3 regions of the Micromonospora sp. RTP1Z1 genome follow, and region 3 is predicted to be linked to each of the others. Evidence: riboswitches for the same ligand, from Rfam matches in the RefSeq annotation. Region 3 holds a riboswitch; each other region holds the start of a gene.

Region 1 (6,515 bases), on a different contig from region 3:
TCGACGACACCGTCGGTGGCGATCTTCTCGCCGGGCCGGACCACGAACCGGTCCCCCACCGCGAGCTGTTCCACCGGGACGCGGATCTCCTGGCCGCCGCGGCGCACCACCACGTCCTTGGCACCCAGTTCCAGCAGGGCGCGCAGGGCGGCGCCGGCGGTCCGCTTGGCGCGGGCCTCGAAGTAGCGGCCGGCGAGGATGAAGACGGTCACCCCGGCCGCCGCCTCCAGATAGATGTTGCCGGCGCCGTCGGTGCGGGTGATGTCGAAGCGGAACGGGTGGGTCATCCCGGGCATGCCGGCGTCGCCGAGGAAGAGCGCCCAGAGCGACCAGCCGAACGCGGCCAGGGTGCCCAGCGAGACCAGGGTGTCCATGGTGGCGGCGCCGTGCCGCAGGTTGATGAGGGCGGCCCGGTGGAACGGCAGCCCGCCGTAGACCACGACCGGGGCGGCCAGGGTCAGCGACAGCCACTGCCAGTAGTCGAACTGCCAGGCCGGCACCATCGCGAGCAGGATCACCGGTACGGTCAGCGCCACCGACACCCACAGCCGGGTACGCAGTCCGCGCAGTTGGTCCACCGGCTCGCCGGCCGGCTCCGCCCCGCCCGGCTTCGGCGGGGGCGGCACGACGGCGGTGTAGCCGGTCTTCTCCACGGTGGCGATCAGGTCGGCGGGGGCGACCGCGTCGGCGTACCGGACGGTGGCCTTCTCGGTGGCGTAGTTGACCGTGGCCTCCACGCCGTCCATCCGGTTGAGCTTCTTCTCGATCCGGGCGGCACAGGACGCGCAGGTCATGCCGCCGATCGCCAGTTCGATCAGGTTCGGGGCGACCGGTAGGGACTTGGCGGTCGATGTCATCGCGGCACCTCCTGTCAATTGTGCCCGTGGCCGGGGGCGCCGTGCCCGGCGTCGGCGGTCGGGGAGGCCGGGGCGGCCGGCGCGGCCGTGGTCGCGGGGACGCCCGGGTCGCCGGCCACGACGGTGAACTCGGCGGTGTGCACGGCGCCGCCGTGCCGGAAGTCCAGGAAGAGGCGGTAGCTGCCGGCCGAGGGCACCTCGGCGAAGAAGGTCACCGCCGGCCCGGCCGCGGTGCGCCCGTCGCCGGGTGCGCCGTCCGGGTGGACGTGCAGGTACGCCAGGTCGCCCTGCCGCAGCGCCACCAGGTGCCCGTACGCCCCGAGGTAGGGCTGAAGGTCGGTGACCGGCTTCCCGTCCCGGCTGACGGTCAGGGTCAGCTGGGCGGTACGGCCGGGCTGCGGGGTGCCGGTGAGCGTGACGGTGTAGCCATCGACGGTGGCGCTGGTGGCCGGCGTCGGCAGCGGCCGCTCCTCAAGGGCGCCGGGGACGGTGACGTCGACCCCTAGGGTCAGCGGCTCCCCGCCGGTCGGGGTGAAGTCGGCGAACGCCCGCCAGACGCCGGGGCCGGCGAGCGGCGAGGCGACCCGCCAGGTGCCGTCGGCGGCCAGCTCCGGGTGGACGTGCCGGAAGCCGGAGAGGTCCCGGCGGGCGACGATCAGGTGCATCCGCTTGTCGTGCGCCACGTCGTAGCGGGTGACCGGCGCGCCGTCCGGGCCGGTGATCCGGAAGGCGAACTCCCCGGCGGGCTCGGTGACCGGTTGCATCGTGTAGCCGCGGTCGGAGACGAGCAGTCCGCCGGGCAGGTGGCTGGTGGGGGCGGCGCCGGTCGCGTGGTCACCGTCGGCGTGACCGGCGTTGGCGGCGTCGTGGCGGGTCGCGACGGCGGGGGTGTCAGGGCCGGCCACCTGGCCGACCCCGTACGCCGCGCCGAACACCGCCGCGAGGCCGAGGGCGAAGCCACTCAGCTTCGTCGCCGTGTTCATCGTGATACCTCGGTTCCTTAGGGTCCGCGGACCCGTCACGCCCCGACGAGGTCGTAGCCGGCCTCGTCCATGGCGGCGCGGACGGTGTCCGTGTCCAACGGGCTCTCGCTGGTGACGCTGACCCGGCCGGAGGCCAGGTCGACCTGGACGTCGCTGACGCCCGGGATCGCGCCGACCTCGGCGCTCACCGAGTTGACGCAGTGCCCGCAGGTCATGCCCTGCACCTGGTAGGTGGTGGTGACCATCGCAACTCCCCTTCCGCCGGTCCCATGCTATCTCGCATTACCGGTACCCCCTTGGGGTATCAGCAGATCAGCACCGTACCATACCCCCGAGGGGTACGCTATCCTGGGCGTCATGACCGCACCGACGACCCCGACCCGGGGCTACACCGCCAGCAAGGACCAGCTCCTCGCACGGCTCCGCCGCATCGAGGGCCAGGTCCGCGGCATCGAGAAGATGGTCGACGACGACCGCTACTGCATCGACGTGCTCACCCAGATCTCCGCCATCCAGGCCGCCCTCGACAAGGTGGCGCTCGGCCTGCTCGACGGCCACGCCCGGCACTGCATGCACGAGGGCGCCGCCGAGGGCCGGGCCGACGAGATGGCCAGCGAGATGATGGCCGCCGTCGGCCGGCTGATGAAGCGCGGCTGACTAGCATTCCCGACGACGGCCGCGGCGACCGCCGCGCCGCGGGCGCCCCCCGCCGGTCCGGTGAACCGACCGGCCCGGGGACACGTACTCCGCCGTGAGCATCGTTGGGAGACACACCATGGGCGCCGACCACAGCGGTCCCGCTCCGTCCGCCCCGCCGCGGGTACGACGGATCCTCGTCGGGACGGTGGTCCCGCTGTTCGTCCTCACCGTGCTCGCCGCCCTGGTGCTCTGGCCCCGGGACACCCCGGCACCGGACCGGGCCGCGGACGTGCCGCGGTACCACGGCACGGTGAGCCGGGTGGTGACCGAGCCGTGCCCGCCTGCGGCGGAGGTGCCGGAGGGCACCCCGGGCGGCTCGACCGGGCCCTGCGGCAGGGTCGGCGTCGCGGTCGAACAGGGCCCGGACGCCGGCCGCCAGGTGGAGACGCCGATCCCCGCCGGCCCCGGCGCGCCCACGGTCGAGGTCGGCGACCGGATCATCCTGGTGGAGTTGGTGGATCCGGCCGATCCCGCCACGAAGAGCTACAACATCGCCGAGCACCAGCGGGGCAAGCCGCTGATCTGGCTGGCGGCGCTCTTCGCCGTCGCCATCGTCGCATTCGGCCGCTGGCGGGGGCTGGCCGCGCTGGGCGGCCTGGCCGCGAGCTTCGCGATCCTGCTCGGCTTCGTGCTGCCGGGGATCGGCGCCGGCCAGCCGCCGCTGCTGGTGGCGATCGTCGGCTCGGCGCTGATCATGTTCGTGGTGCTGTACCTGACCCACGGGATCACCGCGCAGACCTCGGTGGCGGTCCTCGGCACCCTCGGCAGCCTGGTGCTGACCGGCATTCTCGGCACGCTCGCCACCGCGGCCACCCACCTGACCGGGTTCGGCAGCGAGGACGCCACCACCCTGTCGATGTTCCAGCACGACGTCGACCTGCACGGGCTGCTGCTGGCCGGCATCGTCATCGGCTCGCTGGGCGTGCTGGACGACGTGACGGTCACCCAGGCGGCCACCGTCACCGAACTGGCGCACGCGAACCCGGGGCTGTCCCGGTTGCAGCTGTACCGGGCGGCCACCCGGGTCGGCCGGGCGCACATCGCCTCCACGGTCAACACCATCGTGCTGGCGTACGCGGGCGCCTCGCTGCCGTTGCTGCTCCTGCTCGTCGCCGACTCGCGAGCGGTGAGCGAGATCCTCACCAGCGAGTTCATGGCGCAGGAGATCGTCCGCAGCGCGGTGGCCACGATCGGGCTGATCGCCGCCGTCCCCCTCACCACCGGTCTGGCCGCCCTGGTGACCACCGCCGGTCGGGGCGCGGCGGCGGGGTCCGCCGCGCCGGCGTCCCGTCCCCGCGCGGAACCCGCCGCCGCGCTTGCGGCGCTCAGCGCACGACGCACCGGCGCCGCACCGGGCGCCCCCGACGGCTGGGCCGGACCGGAAAGGAGCACGGACACCGCATGGTGAAACTGCGCAGCGTGACCGCCCGCGCCAAACGCGATGCTGGTCACGGAGCGGCACGCCGGATTACCACTTTTAGTCGGCTTCCGGACGTAGATCCTCGGGAGCACTCTCGGGTAACCTCGCTGCCGGTCACCGCCGAAGGCGCGCAGCGGCGCCTGCGGTACCGCCGCCCAATCGCCGCACGGCGAGCCGGGGAACCAGGTACATGGGGTGAATCCGCGCGAGCGGTAGGGGCCACTTCCGTCCCGAACCCGTCAGCTAACTCGGTCGGCGGTCGATGGAAGGGAACACTGTGACGGCACCTCTGCGCCGCTGGTTGACACCCGTGGTGGCCGTGCTCACCGCGTTCGCCATCGTCGTCGGCCCCGCCCCGGCGATCGCGGCGCCGACGACACCTCCCACCCCCTCGGGGCACGAGGAGGACGCCGAGAAGCCGCTCATCACCGACGCCATCGAGGCCGCCAACCGCAACTACGTCCAGGCGAAGACCAAGCTGGCGAAGTCGAAGCAACGCCAGCTCCAGCGCGCCGCGGAGGTACGCGGGGCGCAGAGCCAACTGGACGCCCTGCGCCCACAGGTGACCCAGATCGCGGCGCAGTCGTACCGGACCGGCCGGATCGGCGCGGTCGCCATGCTGCTGGAGAGCAACACCCCGGACTCGTTCGTCCGGCGGGCCGCCGCGCTCGACGAGCTGAACATGGTCAACGCGCAGAAACTCGCCGAGGTCAACACGATCAAGACCCGCGCCGAGCAGGCCAAGCTGGCGCTCGACGCCGAGGTGCGCGCGCAGCAGACGCTGACGAACGCGATGGCCCGGGAGAAGGTCGAGACGGAGAAGGCGCTCGCCCTGGTCGGCGGGAAGGGCTTCACTGGCGGTCTGGTCTCGGCCACCTCACCGGTCGCCCGGATCGGTCCCGGTCGCACCGCGGACGGGGACTGGAAGCCCGAGTCCTGCAGCGAGAACGACCCCACCACCTCCGGCTGCATCACGCCGCGCACACTGCACGCGTACAAGGAGGTCAAGCGGGCGGGCTTCAACCGCTTCGTCGGCTGTTACCGGTCCGGCGGGCCGTGGGAGCACCCGAAGGGCCGGGCCTGTGACTGGTCGTTGCAGAACAGCGGGTTCGCCCCCTGGCACAACAACGACACCCGGATGTACGGCAACAACGTCGCCGCCTTCCTGATCCGCAACGCGGACCAGCTCGGCATCTACTACGTGATCTGGAACCGGCAGATCTGGTTCCCGGCGACCGGCTGGAAGTCCTACAGCGGGCCCTCCAACCACACCGACCACGTGCACATGTCGCTGCTCTGACCGACGACGTACCCCGGCCGAGGGGCCGCCCCGCGACCCGCGGGGCGGCCCTTCGGCCGTTGTCGTGGGTGGTCGGGGTCAGCCGCCGACGGCGGCACGCGCGGCGCGGCCGGGCTGCGCGGGCGGCGGCAGAGTCACCGCACCCGCCGGGACCGTGGTCACCGTCCGCACCTGACCGGCGCTGAGCTGGTACGACATGCCGACCACCGCGCACCGCCCGGCGGCCACCTCGCTGGCCAGGACGGCGGAATTGGCCAGCAGCGCCTCGACGGTCTGCGCGATGTGGATGTCCACGATGCCGTCGATCTCCTCTACGCCCTGCGCCGCGGCCCGGCGCAGGCTGGGCACCACGGCGTCGATCAACGCGCCGAGGTGCCCGGCGGGGAGCCGGCCGGTGGTGACCGCCTCCCGGGCGGCCTGCACTGCGCCGCAGGAGTCGTGCCCGAGCACCAGCACCAACGGCGTGCCGAGCACCGTAACGGCGTACTCGACGCTGCCGAGCACCTCGGGACCGACCGTGTGGCCGGCGGTCCGGACCACGAAGAGGTCGCCCAGACCGCGATCGAAGATGATCTCCGCGGCGAGGCGGGAGTCGGAGCAGCCGACGATCACCGCGAAGGGGTGCTGACCGTCGGCGACCGCCGCGCGGTGGCCGGCGTCCTGGTTGGGGTGGCGCGGAACGCCGGTGACGAAACGTCGGTTTCCGGCGTTCAGCTCGACGAGCGCCTGCTCGGGAGTGGTCGGGGTCAATTCCCTCACCTCGTCCTCGCGCGGAACGACCTGGTCAGCCGGGCCGGCGGCGCAGGCCGCCTCGCCACCAACCGTCACACGCAGCCAAAGATACGTCAAGATTTACGTGATACGGATTTCATACATTGAGCGAGACTTGACCACGGGACCGGCGCGCCACCGCTGCCGGGACGGCCCGACGCCGCCCCGGCGAGGGCAGGGCCGGAAACGCGAACGAAGGGCCATACGATGACGCACATGGCGACGACAGCAGGCCAGAACGGGAGCAGCCGGAACTGGACGTTTCTCACCAACCACGGGCACGTGCTGCTGGCCATCGCGCGCAACCCCACCGCCCGGCTGCGCGACGTCGCCGACGAGGTGGGGGTGACCGAGCGGGCCGCACAGGCCATCGTGGCCGACCTCGAGGCGGGCGGCTACCTGAGCCGCACCCGGGTGGGGCGGCGCAACGAGTACACGGTCAACCCGAGCGGCCACTTCCGACACCCAGCCGAGGCCGACCAGCA
Region 2 (6,515 bases), on a different contig from region 3:
GGTCCTGCTGGTCGGGCCACTGCGCACCGCGGGCGCCCTGGAGATCCGCGCCGCCAACCTGCCGGTGCGCACCTGGACGCCGCTGGTCGCGGAGCGGCTCGGCGACGCGCTGCTGGCGCTGCTCGGGCTCGTCGCGGTCGGCGCCGGTCTCGCCCTGCCCGCGTGGGTGCCGCTGGTGGCCGCCCTGCTGGTCGGGGCCGGCTGCGCGGCGGTCGGCCTGGACCTGGCCCGGCGGCGGTTCCGGCCGCCGGCCGGTGGTGGGCCGGTGGGCCGGGCGCTGCGCCGCCACCAGCCCGAGTTCGTGCTCTACTTCTCCGCCCCGCCCGGGTCGGAGTACCAGGTCACCATGTGGCTGCCCTACCTGGAACGGATCGGCCGGCCGTTCCTGGTGGTGTTGCGCGAGCCGGAGTTCCTGCCGACCATCGCCGCCGCCACCCGCGCCCCGGTGGTGTTCTGCCCGACGCTGAAGACGCTGGACGAGGCGCTGGTGCCGAGCCTGCGGGCGGCGTTCTACGTCAACCACGGCGCGAAGAACAGCCACTGCGTCCGCTTCTCCCAGCTCACCCACGTGCAGCTGCACCACGGCGACAGCGACAAGGCCCCCAGCGCCAACCCGGTCTCGGCGATCTTCGACCGGATCTTCGTGGCCGGGCCGGCGGCGATCGACCGGTACGCCCGGGCCGGCGTGGAGATCCCCGCGGAGAAGTTCGTCGTGGTCGGCCGCCCCCAGGTGGAGGCGATCGAGGTACGCCGGGAGCCGGCGCGCGGCGTGGCCGCCGCGACGGTCCTCTACACCCCGACCTGGACCGGGCACCACGCCGACGCGAACTACTGCTCCCTGCCGGTGGCCGAGACGGTGATCCGTCGGCTGCTCGACCGAGGTGCCACGGTGATCCTGCGGACCCACCCGTACACCGCGCAGAACCCGACCTCGGCCCGGCAGTTGGCCCGGCTGACGGAACTGCTCGCCGCCGACCGGGCGAAGACCGGCCGGGCGCACCTGTGGGGCGCGGCGGCCGCCCGCGAGCTGACCCTGACCGAGTGCGTCAACCGCTCCGACGCGCTGGTCTCGGACGTCTCCGGGGTCATCTCCGACTACCTCTACTCCGGCAAGCCGTACGCGGTGACCGACATGGGCGTCGACGGCGAGCACTTCGTCGAGCGGTTCCCGCTGGCCGGTTCCGGTTACGTGCTGCGCCGCGACATGTCCAACGTGGACGAGGTGCTGACCCGACTGCTCGACACCGACCCGAAGGCGGGGGACCGCTGGGCCACCCGGAGTCGCTACCTGGGCGATTTCCCGGCCGACTCGTACGCGGAGGCATTCCTCGACGCCGCCCGCCGGCAGCTCGAACCGGACTGGAACCTGCCGGCGCCCCGGGCCGCGGACGCCGTCGCCCAGGACGAGTCGTCCCTGTCCGCCACGCCCTGACCGGCACCCCGCCGGGAGGCGGGCGTCAGCGGAACGGGTCGAGGAGGGCGAGGACGGCCTCCGGGTCCTCGATGTGGGCGTTGTGCCCGACGCCGGGCAAGGTGGCCACCGGGACGCCGAACTCCTTGAGCTGAGCGTCGGTCACCATCGGGTCCTGCTCGCCCCGGGCCAGCAGCACCGGCACGTCCGTCGCCGTGAGCAGGGCCGGCAGCGGCGGCTCCCCCACCCCGAACGCGGCCGGATCCATCGCCAGCCGTCAACGGCCGTCCTCCCGGCGCAGCCCGGCGTCGACCACCGGGTGGTCCGGGGCGAAGAGGCCGGCGAGGCCGGAGACGCGCAGGTAGCGGCGGGCGGCCTCGTCCCGGCTGGCGAACCAGGTCACCGGCCGCTCGGCCAGTTCCCGGGCCTTGTCCAGCTCGGCGGGAGACCAGACCGCCTTCACGCCGAGCCCGACCACCGCGTCGACGGGCAGGCCGAGGTGCCGCGCGGCCAGCGCCAACGCCACCACCCCGCCGAGCGAGTGCCCGAGCACCACGAGCCGGTCCCGCGGCCCCAGCCGGTCCGCGACCGGTCCCAGACCCTCCACCACCCGGCGGGCCAGTGCCGCGAAGGTGTAGGCCGGCAGCGGCGGCGACCACCCGTGCCCGGCCAGGTCGGGGGCGAGCCAACGCCCCGCCCACCGGCGCTCCAGCAGCGGCGCCCAGGGCAGCCACACCTCGCCGGTGGCGCCGAGGCCGTGCAGCAGCAACAGCTGGCGGATACCCGTCTCGTCGCCCATACGGCGCAGTGTGCCACCGCTCGGACACGACGCGCGAGAGCCGACGGCGGGCCGGTCCGTCGGGCATACGACGTCGGGCTCGTGCGCGGGGGCCCGACGGGTGGAGCGGGTGGATCAGGCGGAGTAGCCGCGGGTGGCCATCCAGTTCGCCAGGTCGATGGTGCTGACCCAGTACCCCGGCAGCGACGGGTTCGCCGAGTCGGCGATCCGCACGGTCCGACCGTCGTTCTTGTAGCCGACCACGGCGATGTAGTGGCCGCCCGGGAAGGAGTGCCAGCCGCCGTCGGTGTCGGTGGCGTCGCCCGCGATGTTGGCGACGACGCCCCGCCCGTCGGTGATCGCCTTCACCACGTCGGCCTGGAGCTCGTCCATCTGGGCCGGGGTGGCCGCACCCGGGATCATGTGCGTCCGGTACGGGTTGCCCTTGACCATCTGGTTGAGCCCGCGGGTGGTGTCCTCGGCGGAGTTGGTGCCGTTCTCGGTGGCGCCGAGCGGGGCGACCATCGCGTCCTGGGTGGTCTCGACGCCGCTCGCGCTGAGCGCGTTCCGGACCGCGGCCGGGCCGCAGTTCCAGTAGGCGGTCTGCGCCTCGTAGGTGTAGTCCAGGACCTTCGTCGACGGCGGCTTCGGCGCGGCCTTGCGGGTCAGGTCCGGGTCCGGCTTGGCCGAGGTCGCCTTCGCCGACGGCTTGGGGCTGGGCGAGGTCGACGGGGAGGCGGCGATCCGCTGCTGGTTACGGGTGGCCACCTCGCCGAGGCGCGGGGCCAGCTCGGCGACGGCGACGGTGGTGGTCTGCTCGCGGACGGGCGCGTCGTCGGTGTTGGCGAGCAGGGCGCCGGTGCCGGAGGCCAGCACGAGCGCGGCGGCGGAGCCGGCGACGATCTGGTACGGGCGCTCGGTGGCGAGACGCCGCAGCTGCCGCTTCAGGTGATGCTTCACGTTGGTCCTCCACGGGGGGCGGGAGCGGCACACGCCAGCCCGACGCGCGGAGGAACTCACGCGCGACGACGGATCGTGGGCGGGCTGGGCCGCTGGGTAGGGGGCGCGCCCGGTCAACCGGGCGGCAGGGCGGATGCCGGGATCGGCTCGCCGGTCAGGCGAGCGACGGCACCGCGGCGCCGTGGAGGCGGGGGGACGAGCGGGGAATGGGATCGGGTTGCACGAGGAAGAAACTCCTTCCGACACCGCCTACCGGGTTAGCTGACGGATTCGGGCGGGAAGATCGCCCTACCGCGGGCCGAGGCTCGCGGATTCACCCCGGACGTGCACTGGGTCCCCGGTTCGTAAGATCACGATTGAGCGGGTCGGCGCGGCGTCGCCTCTTGCGATCGAAAACCGCACCGGACGCGACGAGACTACCGATGGGTAGCCGCCCTGCCAAGCCGTCCCACCTGCTTAAACCTCGGTCATCGTTACTCTGACCGGAACAGCACGTCACTGACGTCACTCAATGGGACGAGCAGTTATCACGGAACCGTCGGGCGACAATCGGACATCGGGTCGCGAGCGACCCGGAATTGCGGGGGTCGGTGGCCCGAGCTGCTCCGGATGACCGTTTCCCGGATCGGGTGACCCGGCTCACCGAATTTGAGGTCACGATTCAGCCAACCCGCGCCGGCCGCCAACGCGCCGGGCCGGTCGGGGCGGTGCCGGCCACCACCGGGGTGCGGGTCTGGGTCACCGCCTCCGAGCGGCGTACCGGGGCCGGGCCGGGGCGCAGCGCCGCCGCGGCGGCGTACGCCTCGGCGGTGAGGGCGCGGGCCGCCTCGGCCGCCAGCTCGGCGTCCCGCCAGGCCCGTTGCTCCCGCTCGGCCGCCGTGCGGTAGCCGGCCAGCCGGCCGTCGCGTACCGCCCGGGCGAGGACGATCTCCTGCTCCGCCGGGTGCCGGCGCGGGTCCCACCCGTGCCGGTCCGCGAGGACATCGGCGAGCTGCCGCGCCGACAGCTCACCCCGCCAGTGCGCCACCATCGCGGCGTGGTGCAGCCATCGCTCCCGGGCGGCGTACTCGGCCGGGGTCCGCGGGGTACGCGGCGCGGGCAGCGCGGCGGCGCCGGCGAACCGACGGGCGGCGCTCTCCGCCTCGTCGTACGCCCGCCAGGCCCGGTCGACCTCGCCCTGGGCCCGCAGCCACTGTTCCCGCCGTCGACGCGCGGTCTGCGCGGCGCCGGCGGCGGCGACCGCCACCTCGTCGGCGTACCGGCGCAGGTCGGCGAGGCGGGCCGCCTCCTCGACGGCCGGGTCGGGAACCGGCTCGGCGTCGGACGTGGCCTCCCGCTCCGGACGGGCGACCAGCGCGGCGAGCAGGGCCAGGGGGAGCAGGAGCAGGGCCGACCAGATGGCGGCGGCCTGCGGAACCTCGATCAGGAACTGGTAGAGAACGGTTCGCATGGTCGGCACCTCACGGGAGCGATGTGGCGGAGGGGTCCGCACGCCCCGGCGCGGCGGGGCGCGACCGGAACGGGCGCCACCGGGCCGCCGACGGGCGGGTGCGGGGGTGAGGTTCGTGGAGAGCGGCTGCGGGCGCGGCCCGCCGTTCGATCAGCGCGCCGGCGGGGCCCGCGAGCCGAGGGCCGCCGGGGTGAGGCCGACCGGGGCGCGCTCCCCGGAGACCGGGACCACCGCGGTACGCGGCGCCGCCGGCGGGGAGGCGATGCCGACCGGCAGGGCCGGCTGGCCGGTCCCGGTAACGAGGTCGAGGGCCGCCGAGCCGGTCAGGGCCGGGCCGGCGGCGTCGGACTCGGAAGCGGCACGGGCCCCGACGAGGGCCGGCGGGGTCGTGGACCAGGAGGATCCCGGTACGGCGAAGGTGACATCGGCGACCGGGGCTCCGTGAGCGGCAGCGGCCGCGCCGACGGGCAGGGCGGCGGCGCCGAGCGAGCAGGCGACGGCGACGGCGAGCCTGGCCAGCATGCGGGCGGTCCAGCGCGCCACCCACCACAGGGGACAGGTGAGTGCGACCGGAAGCACGGTGCCACGTTACCGCCGACGCCGCCGCGCCGCATCGCCGCCGGGCGGGTCGCCACGAGCCGGATCGGGGCGGCGACCCGGGTGGACACGGCGCGGCGACGCATCCACGTCAGCAGCGCCGCAACGCCGGACGCTCCCACCTCGGCGAGGTGGCGACGATCATCGCCCGCCCCCGGACCGGCGGCCGGAGAGCGCGCGCCGCTCAGGCCGGGTCGCGCCGCCCGGCGTACTCGATCGGCCTGGCCTGCCGGTCGGCCGCCCAGGCGGGTCCCACCTGGGTCGGCACGACGCCGGCCGGGACGGCCTGCGCGCGGGCCCGGCGGGGCGGTCCCAGTCGGCGCATCATCGGCGTCTCGACGTACCGGTGCAGGGCCCCGGCGAGCACCAGGTTCACCAGCAGGAAGCCGAGCACGGCGAGCGGACCCCACCAGCCCGGCAGCCCCACCCCGTAGTGGCCGGTCAGCCGGAGCACGGTGACCATCACGAAGACGTGCACCAGGTAGAAGGCGAAGGAGACCTCACCGAGCCAGATCATCGGCCGGGACCGCCACGGGGTGCGCCGGCCGCGCACGTCCGCGTCGGCCGCGGCCGTGATGACCAGCAGGTACGCCACCGCCAGCAGGCCCGCCCAGAGCTCCGCCCGGATCCACTGCGCGGTCACCGCCCAGGTGGCCACGAAGATCAGACTGGCGGCGGTCAGGCCCGGCCCCCGCCAGCGCCCGCGACGCATCAGCTCGGCCGCGGCCACACCCATCCAGAACTCCAGGGACCGCACCACCGGGAAGACCTGGGTGAGCCACCACCGGCTCTCCTCCGGCACCAGGTGCTGACCGGGCCACAGCGCGACGATCAGCAGCGGGGCGGCGACCACCACCGCCCACAGGGCGGCGGGGCGCAGCCGGCGCAGCACCGGCAGCACGAACGGCAGGCAGAGATAGAAGAACAGCTCGCAGGAGAGCGACCAGCTCACCGTGTTGACGCTGTAGAAGTAGCCGGGGGTGGGGTTCCACGCCTGCACCAGGGCCAGGTTCCCGAGCGCCGCCCAGACATCGACCGGGTCGGCGAACCAGAGCCCGACGAGGAGCACCACCACCCACATCAGCAGGTGATTCGGGTAGATCTTGGCGAGCCGCCGGCGCAGGAAGGTCCGCCGGCGCTCGCCGTCCCGGTACGACCAGACCAGCACGAATCCACTGAGGATGAAGAAGAACTCCACGCCGGAGAGTCCGAGGGTGAACAGCCAGTCGACGACCGCCTTGTAGTCCGGCTCGGCCACGATCCGCATGGTGCCGACGTGGAAGCCGAAGACCAGCAGGGCGGCGACCCAGCGCAGCCCG
Region 3 (6,515 bases):
GACGAGGAGATCCGCTCATCGGATCAGGCACTGCCCACCTACGACGGGACCCACCTCAATCGATCGTCGTTCTGGCGCACACGCAGAATTCGTTGCCTTCGGGGTCGGCAAGCACGACGTAGGGGTCCCTCGGATCGTCGTCGTGCCGTACGTAACTGGCACCGAGTCCGACGAGGCGTTGCACCTCACCCTCTTGGTCGTCGCTGTAGAGATCGAAGTGCATTTGATCGCGGGCGCTGACCGGACTGGCTGCGACCTGTAGCGAGACGTTGACCCGAGGCCCACGCAATACCCGGAAGCGGCCATCATCGCTGCCGGGACCAGGAGTGAGATCCAGCGCAGCGGCCCAGAACTTCGTCATGGTCTCAAGATCGGAACAATTGATCACGACACTACCGAGACGTATCCCCATGGTCTTCTTTTACCCCGAAGGCGCGGCGCGGGCCATCCGTGGGCCAGTAGCCGGGGCGCACAGGGGGCGGCGGGTTCAGCCGGTGGAAGCATTTGCCTCGACGAGTTCGGTGAATATCTCGGAGGGCTTCTTCCAATCGTGGATCTTACGGGGTCGGTCGTTGATCTCGGAAGCCACCATTGCCAGATATTTGGGGTCGGAGGTGATTGGGACGCCCTTGGGGAAGTACTCGCGCAGGATCCGGTTGGCGTTCTCGTTGCTGCCGCGTTGCCAGGGTGAGTGCGGGCGGGCGAAGTACACCGGCAGCCCGGCGGCGGTGATCCGGGCGTGGCCGGCCATCTCCGACCCGCAGTCCCAGGTCAACGACCTGGCGAGCTGTGGCGGTAGGGTCCCGGCGGCGGCGATGATCGCGTCGCCGACGGTCAGGGCGTCCCGGCCGGTCAGCGGGACCAGGACCACGAACCGGGAGGTGCGCTCGACCAGCGTCGCTACCGCGCTCTTGCCTGCCTTGCCGATGACCAGGTCGCCTTCCCAGTGCCCGGGGACCTGTCGACCCTCGACCTCGGCGGGGCGTTCGTCGAGGTAGCGGGGTTCACGGATCCGCGGCGCAGGCTGGGGGCGAGACCCGCCACGACGGGCGGTGCGGCCGGTGCGTAGCCGGATCAACTCCCGAGCCAGAGTGGACACCGGCTGGGCGTACACCCACTGGTAGATCGCCTCGTGAGACACCCGGTAAGCCTGATCGTCGGGGTAGTCGAACGCCAGCCGACCCGCGATCGACGCCGGCGACCAACCCAGCCGCAGACGCTCGCGTACCACCTCCCGCAGGCCCGGGGCCCGCTCGACCGCCCACGTCTTCGGCCTACACCGGACAACCGTCGCCGCCGCGTCGGCCGCCGCGGCCCGGTACCCGGCCCGGCCGCCGTGCCGGGCAACCTCCCGCGACACCACCGACGGATCCCGGCCGATCAGCACACCGATCTGCTTGTACTCCAAGCCTTCGGCCAAGCCACGGGATATCTCTTCCCGATCAGCCAAGGTCAACATTGCACGCACGGCGGCACATCCTGCCCCACCCAACCGGCAAGATCAAATGCTACGACCGGCTGAACCTGCCGGCACGAGCGGACACTAGGCGCAACTGGAGCGGCCACCAGCTGCAGGCGTTTCGGGCATCACGGTCGGCTGAGGACGCTCTTCCAAACTGGCGGTGCCGTTGGAGCCTGGCTACGTCACGTCCGGGGATTCGCCACGTCTGCTATCACGTGGCCGGTACCTGAGGAGGCCGAGTGCGAGGAACACGACCGCCACGGCCGCCAGCGTCCACGCTGTTGCGGGGCCGAACGCGCCGCTGAGTCGGCCGAGATACCCCACTGCGAGTAACAAGAAGGAGAGCCCACCGCAGAGAAACCACATCCCTGCATCGACCGGGCGTCTCCACCTCCTTTGGGCAAAAGGCGACATGCGGCGCGTCAGTAGTAGACGAAGACCGTAGCCGGCTAGGGCCAGGCCGCCGATGCCCAACAGCACTTGGAACAAGTCCCGGGGGTCCATAGATCTGCCTCTACCCGGGGGGCCTGGTTGGCAACCAGGTCGAGGCAAGGGCGGGCCGCCTTGACAGCAGCGATTGACAGCAACGGCCTCGGACTGTGACGCACGGGCGAGGACGCCAGCAGGCTCTGTGCCAGGGGCCAAGCGCCGGTCCGGACCGACTGGGACAGCACCGCCGAGGCTACGGATCAGGCGGTCGCGGCATGCCAGCCACGTGCCAGTAGTCGGTGTCCCGGACGGGCACGAGCGGGCGTGAGTCGTGGCCCACTCCCCTGCCGCCAGCAGGCGTTTCGGGCATCTCGGCGCGGTGATCTTCGTCCTTCCAAACTGGCGCTCCCGGGTCCAAGCTCCAGCTACGCCGAGAACTGCCGGTACACCGCGAGAAGTAGCAGAGCGATGCCGACCGCAGCCGTTGCCCAGCCGGCGCGCAGAGTTGCCGTTGGATGGCGAGGCCACCAGCCGCCCGGAGCCCAGGCAGGGAGGAGGGGATCCTTGCCTCGGGACCGACGCCGCCGATACACGTAGCCCTGGCCAACCGAGATGAGGCCAAGGACGATGACCAACAGCGCGAAGAGCGCCAGTTCCATCGGCTGCGCTTCGGCTCCCGCTGCAACAAGCATCTACAGATCATGACTTGTCCTGCCCGGCATGCCATTAGCGTGCCATTGGGCGAGGACAGCACGGGCCAGCCGAGGCCACGAGAGACCGCCGAGACCAGGCCGTCACGCCAGTAGCCAGGCAGACATCGACAATTCCCAAGCTGACAGTGCGCTTCGAGTGCGGTCAGCGGAGCAGGCCTGGCGTTCGGTTTCCGCGACCGCCAGGCCGTCTCCAGGCCGTCACAGGTTCGCGACCGGCCACCGATGTCCCCCACGCCTCACCACCCCCGCCGCAGGTGACAGGCACGATGACCACCGCCACCAGTGACAGCCAAGCCCGCATGGCATCTCTGGCGCACCTGGCCGACCCGTTGACGGCGGAAGGGGCCCCCGCCGCGTGGGAGCCCCTTCCGGCGGATCAGCCCGGTCGGCCGTAGCTGTTGATCTGGCCGTCGTCGACGCGTTTCATCGTGATCGGCTTGCCGGACTGGGAGGCGTGCACCACCCAGCCGCCGCCGACGTACATGCCGACGTGGTGCAGGTCGCTGTAGTAGAAGACCAGGTCACCGGGGCGCAGTTCGCTCCGGCTCACCCGGCGGGTGACGTCGTGCTGCTGCCGGGCGTTGTGCGGCAGCGAGACGCCGGCCTTGCCCCAGGCGGCCATGGTCAGGCCGGAGCAGTCGTAGTGGTCCGGGCCGGCGGCGCCCCAGACGTAGATCTTGCCGATCTGGGCGCAGGCGAACTTGACCGCGACCCCGGCGGGGCCGCCCGGATAGCCGGACGGGCAGGGCGCGGGCCGCAGCGGGCCGCCGCCACCGCTGCCGTAGACCTTGAGCCGGAGCTTGTCCAGCTTGGCGATCTCGGCGTTGATCTGCGTTTTCTTCGCCGCGAGCTGGGCCTCGGTCCGAGTGAGCTGGGCGACCATTTGGTCCAACGGCTTCTTCTTGGCGGCCAGCTCGTCGCGGAGTTCGACGACGTTGCGCACCTGCTGCTGCTGGCGGTGGGCGAAGCGGTCGAGCAGTTCGAGGCTGGCGACCACGTCGCCCGGCGAGCGGCTGCCCAGCAGCGCGTTCACCGTCGACATGCTTTCGCCCTTGTACGCGTTGACGGCGAGGCCGCCGACCTGGCCCATGGCGAGGTCGACCTGGAGCTGCAACGGGGCGATCTGCTTGGCCAGGGCGTCCGCCTGCTTGCGCTTGACGGCGAGGTCCTGACGGGTGGCGTTGTGCTGCTCGATGATCGGTTCGAGCTTGTTCCAGTCCTGGTCGATCTGGCGCTCGATCTCGGTGACCGACGGTTCTGCATGGGCCGCCGTGGCGCCGCCGGTCAGGATGACGGCGGTGCCGGCCAGGGCGGCGAGGGCGGTGGTGAAGCGGGACCAGCGTGGACGCGGCGGAGCCGTCATCCGGTCTGTCGACCGGACCGACGGTGGCCGCGGGGCATGGTATGCCACCGGGCTTTCGTTCTCCTTCTTCGCTGACCGCCTACCGGGTTAGCTGACGGGTTCGGACGGGAAGGGAGCCGCCCTACCGCAGTGCTGCGGATTCACCCCAGATACCTGGGTCCCCGGCTCACCCGGAGGCGACTCGGCGGTGTCGGACCGTCACCACCCGGGTTGGACGATGCACACACCGGTCGACGATTGACCAGAGTAGAGATCTCCGTTATCGATCCGCAACCCGCGACGCCGTGACACTCCGTACCCGATGCCCGGAACGGGCGGGGAACCGCTGAAGAAAACTTTCATCCAACATCATTGACAGGTAAGTATTGACCCGGAGCCATGTCCGGGGCGAGGGTGAGCACGCAGTTACCCCCACCTGACCTGGAGGTTCCATGCACCTCTCACCCGTGCCGCCGCGCGGCCGGATCCTGCTCGCCGCCGCCATCGCGGCGGCCACCGCCCTCCTCACCGCCGGACCGGTCGCCGCGCAGCCCCTCACCGCCGGACCGGACGAACCCATCGACCGCCAGCAGCAGTACGCCGCCGCCGCGGCCGAGTACGGCGTGCCGGAGAACGTCCTGCTCGGCGTGTCGTACCTGGAGTCCCGCTGGGACACCCATCCCGGCCAGCCCAGCACCAGCGGCGGCTACGGCCCGATGCACCTGACCGACGCCGAACAGGTCGCCGCCACGCCGTCCAGCGCACACGTCGACGAGAACGAGGACCCCCGGGGCGACGAGTCCCGGCCTCTGGTCGTCGACACCGCCGCGGCGGCCGAGCCGACCGGGGACCTGCTGCCGTCGGCGTCCCTGCAGACCCTCGACGCCGCCGCCGCGCTCACCGGCGTAGCCGAGGAGACGCTGCGCACCGACGCCACCGCCAACATCCGCGGCGGGGCGGCGCTGCTCGCGTCGTACCAGAAGGAACTGGCCGCGCCGGTCGGCGCCGGCAGCGACCCGGCGGCCTGGTACGGCGCGGTGGCCCGGTACTCCGGCGCGGACACCGAGGATGCCGCCGCCGCCTTCGCCGACGAGGTGTACGACCAGATCCGCGTCGGCGCCAGCCGGACCACCGACGACGGCCAGCGGGTCACCCTCGCCGCCCGCGAGGTGACCCCCGACGAGTCCGGGCTGCACCGGCTCGGGCTGCGCCGCGCCGAGCGGCCGGACGGCCTGGAATGCCCGGTCCGCCTCGCCTGCGAGTGGATCCCCGCGCCGTACGAGCAGTACGGCCCGAAGCCGGGCGACTACGGCAACCACGACCTCGGCGACCGGCCGGCCCAGCAGAAGATCGAGTACATCGTCATCCACGACACCGAGGGCTACTTCGGCCCCAGCGTGAAGCTGGTGCAGACCAAGACCTACCTGGGCTGGCACTACACGCTGCGCTCGGTCGACGGCTACGTGGCCCAGCACATCAAGGCGAAGGACGTCGGCTGGCACGCCGGCAACTGGTACGTCAACGCCAAGTCCATCGGCATCGAGCACGAGGGCTTCGCCGGCCACGGCACCTGGTACACCGAGGCGATGTACCGGACCTCGGCCAAGCTGGTCCGGCACCTGGCGCTGCGGTTCCAGATCCCGCTGGACCGGCAGCACATCCTCGGCCACGACAACGTCCCCGGCACCACCGCCGGGACCGTGGCCGGGATGCACTGGGACCCGGGCCCGTACTGGGACTGGTCGCATTACTTCGACCTGATGAAGGCACCGTTCCACTCGACCGGCACGCCGCACACCGGCCTGGTCACCATCGACCCGGACTACGCCACCAACCAGCCGGCCTTCGTCGGCTGCAACCAGCAGCCGCCGGGCGTCCCGAAGCCCACCCCGCCGGCCGCGCCCTGCCCGCTGCGCGGCTCCTCCTCGGTCGTCCTGCACACCGCGCCGAGCGACACCGCCCCGCTGGTCAACGACCGCGGGCTGCGGCCGAACGGCACGCCGGACACCATGTACATCTCCGACCACGGCGCCCGCGCCTCGGCCGGTCAGACGTACGCCCTCGCCGACGTCCAGGGTGACTGGACCGCGATCTGGTACCTCGGCCAGAAGGCCTGGTTCCTCAACCCGGCCTCGGCACCCACCGCCAAGTGGGCGCAGGGCTTCGTGGTGACGCCCAAGCCGGGCAGGACCACCATCCCGGTGTACGGCCGCGCCTACCCCGAGCAGGCCGCCTACCCGGCCACCATCCCGTACCAGACCATCTCGCCGCTGCAGTACACCTTCCCGGCGGGCCAGCGGTACGCGCTCGGCGGCGTCCTGCCGGGCGAGTACTACCGGGCGGTCTCCTTCGACGGCTCCGCCCCCGGTGACCGGACCGTGGTCCGGGGTGAGAACCGGTACGTGCAGATCCAGTTCGGCCACCGGGTGATGTTCGCCAACCTGGACGACGTGCTGATCCTGCCGGCCGCGGTGGGCGCGCCGCGGTAGTCACCGCACGCACGAGGAAGGCCCCCGGTCAGCTCGACCGGGGGCCTTCGTCGTCGGATCGGATCAGGTGACCCGGCGGT

The links. Region 3 has a riboswitch for cyclic di-AMP ahead of SLP03_RS12110 (NlpC/P60 family protein). Riboswitches for the same ligand answer to the same signal wherever they lie in the genome.
Region 1: it holds a riboswitch for cyclic di-AMP, as region 3 does, so the genes downstream of both, SLP03_RS11480 (hypothetical protein) here and SLP03_RS12110 (NlpC/P60 family protein) in region 3, are expected to answer to the same signal.
Region 2: it holds a riboswitch for cyclic di-AMP, as region 3 does, so the genes downstream of both, SLP03_RS00425 (C39 family peptidase) here and SLP03_RS12110 (NlpC/P60 family protein) in region 3, are expected to answer to the same signal.

Annotation. Positions count from the first base shown of each region.
Region 1 covers NZ_JAPFQV010000017.1:37,398-43,912, forward strand. The annotation lists gene SLP03_RS11455 (heavy metal translocating P-type ATPase) at 1-857, opposite strand, end outside; gene SLP03_RS11460 (hypothetical protein) at 872-1,840, opposite strand; gene SLP03_RS11465 (copper ion binding protein) at 1,876-2,085, opposite strand; gene SLP03_RS11470 (metal-sensitive transcriptional regulator) at 2,198-2,497, shown strand; gene SLP03_RS11475 (YibE/F family protein) at 2,616-3,947, shown strand; cyclic di-AMP (ydaO/yuaA leader) riboswitch at 4,102-4,233, shown strand; gene SLP03_RS11480 (hypothetical protein) at 4,237-5,259, shown strand; gene SLP03_RS11485 (carbonic anhydrase) at 5,338-6,009, opposite strand; gene SLP03_RS11490 (helix-turn-helix domain-containing protein) at 6,238-6,515, shown strand, end outside.
Region 2 covers NZ_JAPFQV010000001.1:84,898-91,412, reverse strand. The annotation lists gene SLP03_RS00440 (CDP-glycerol glycerophosphotransferase family protein) at 1-1,432, shown strand, start outside; gene SLP03_RS00435 (hypothetical protein) at 1,458-1,679, opposite strand; gene SLP03_RS00430 (alpha/beta fold hydrolase) at 1,689-2,210, opposite strand; gene SLP03_RS00425 (C39 family peptidase) at 2,325-3,149, opposite strand; cyclic di-AMP (ydaO/yuaA leader) riboswitch at 3,381-3,522, opposite strand; gene SLP03_RS00420 (hypothetical protein) at 3,811-4,599, opposite strand; gene SLP03_RS00415 (hypothetical protein) at 4,750-5,178, opposite strand; gene SLP03_RS00410 (acyltransferase) at 5,381-6,515, opposite strand, start outside.
Region 3 covers NZ_JAPFQV010000018.1:78,024-84,538, reverse strand. The annotation lists gene SLP03_RS12125 (VOC family protein) at 56-412, opposite strand; gene SLP03_RS12120 (IS30 family transposase) at 488-1,450, opposite strand; gene SLP03_RS12115 (hypothetical protein) at 2,317-2,583, opposite strand; gene SLP03_RS12110 (NlpC/P60 family protein) at 2,981-3,967, opposite strand; cyclic di-AMP (ydaO/yuaA leader) riboswitch at 4,029-4,164, opposite strand; gene SLP03_RS12105 (peptidoglycan recognition family protein) at 4,399-6,435, shown strand; gene SLP03_RS12100 (C40 family peptidase) at 6,499-6,515, opposite strand, start outside.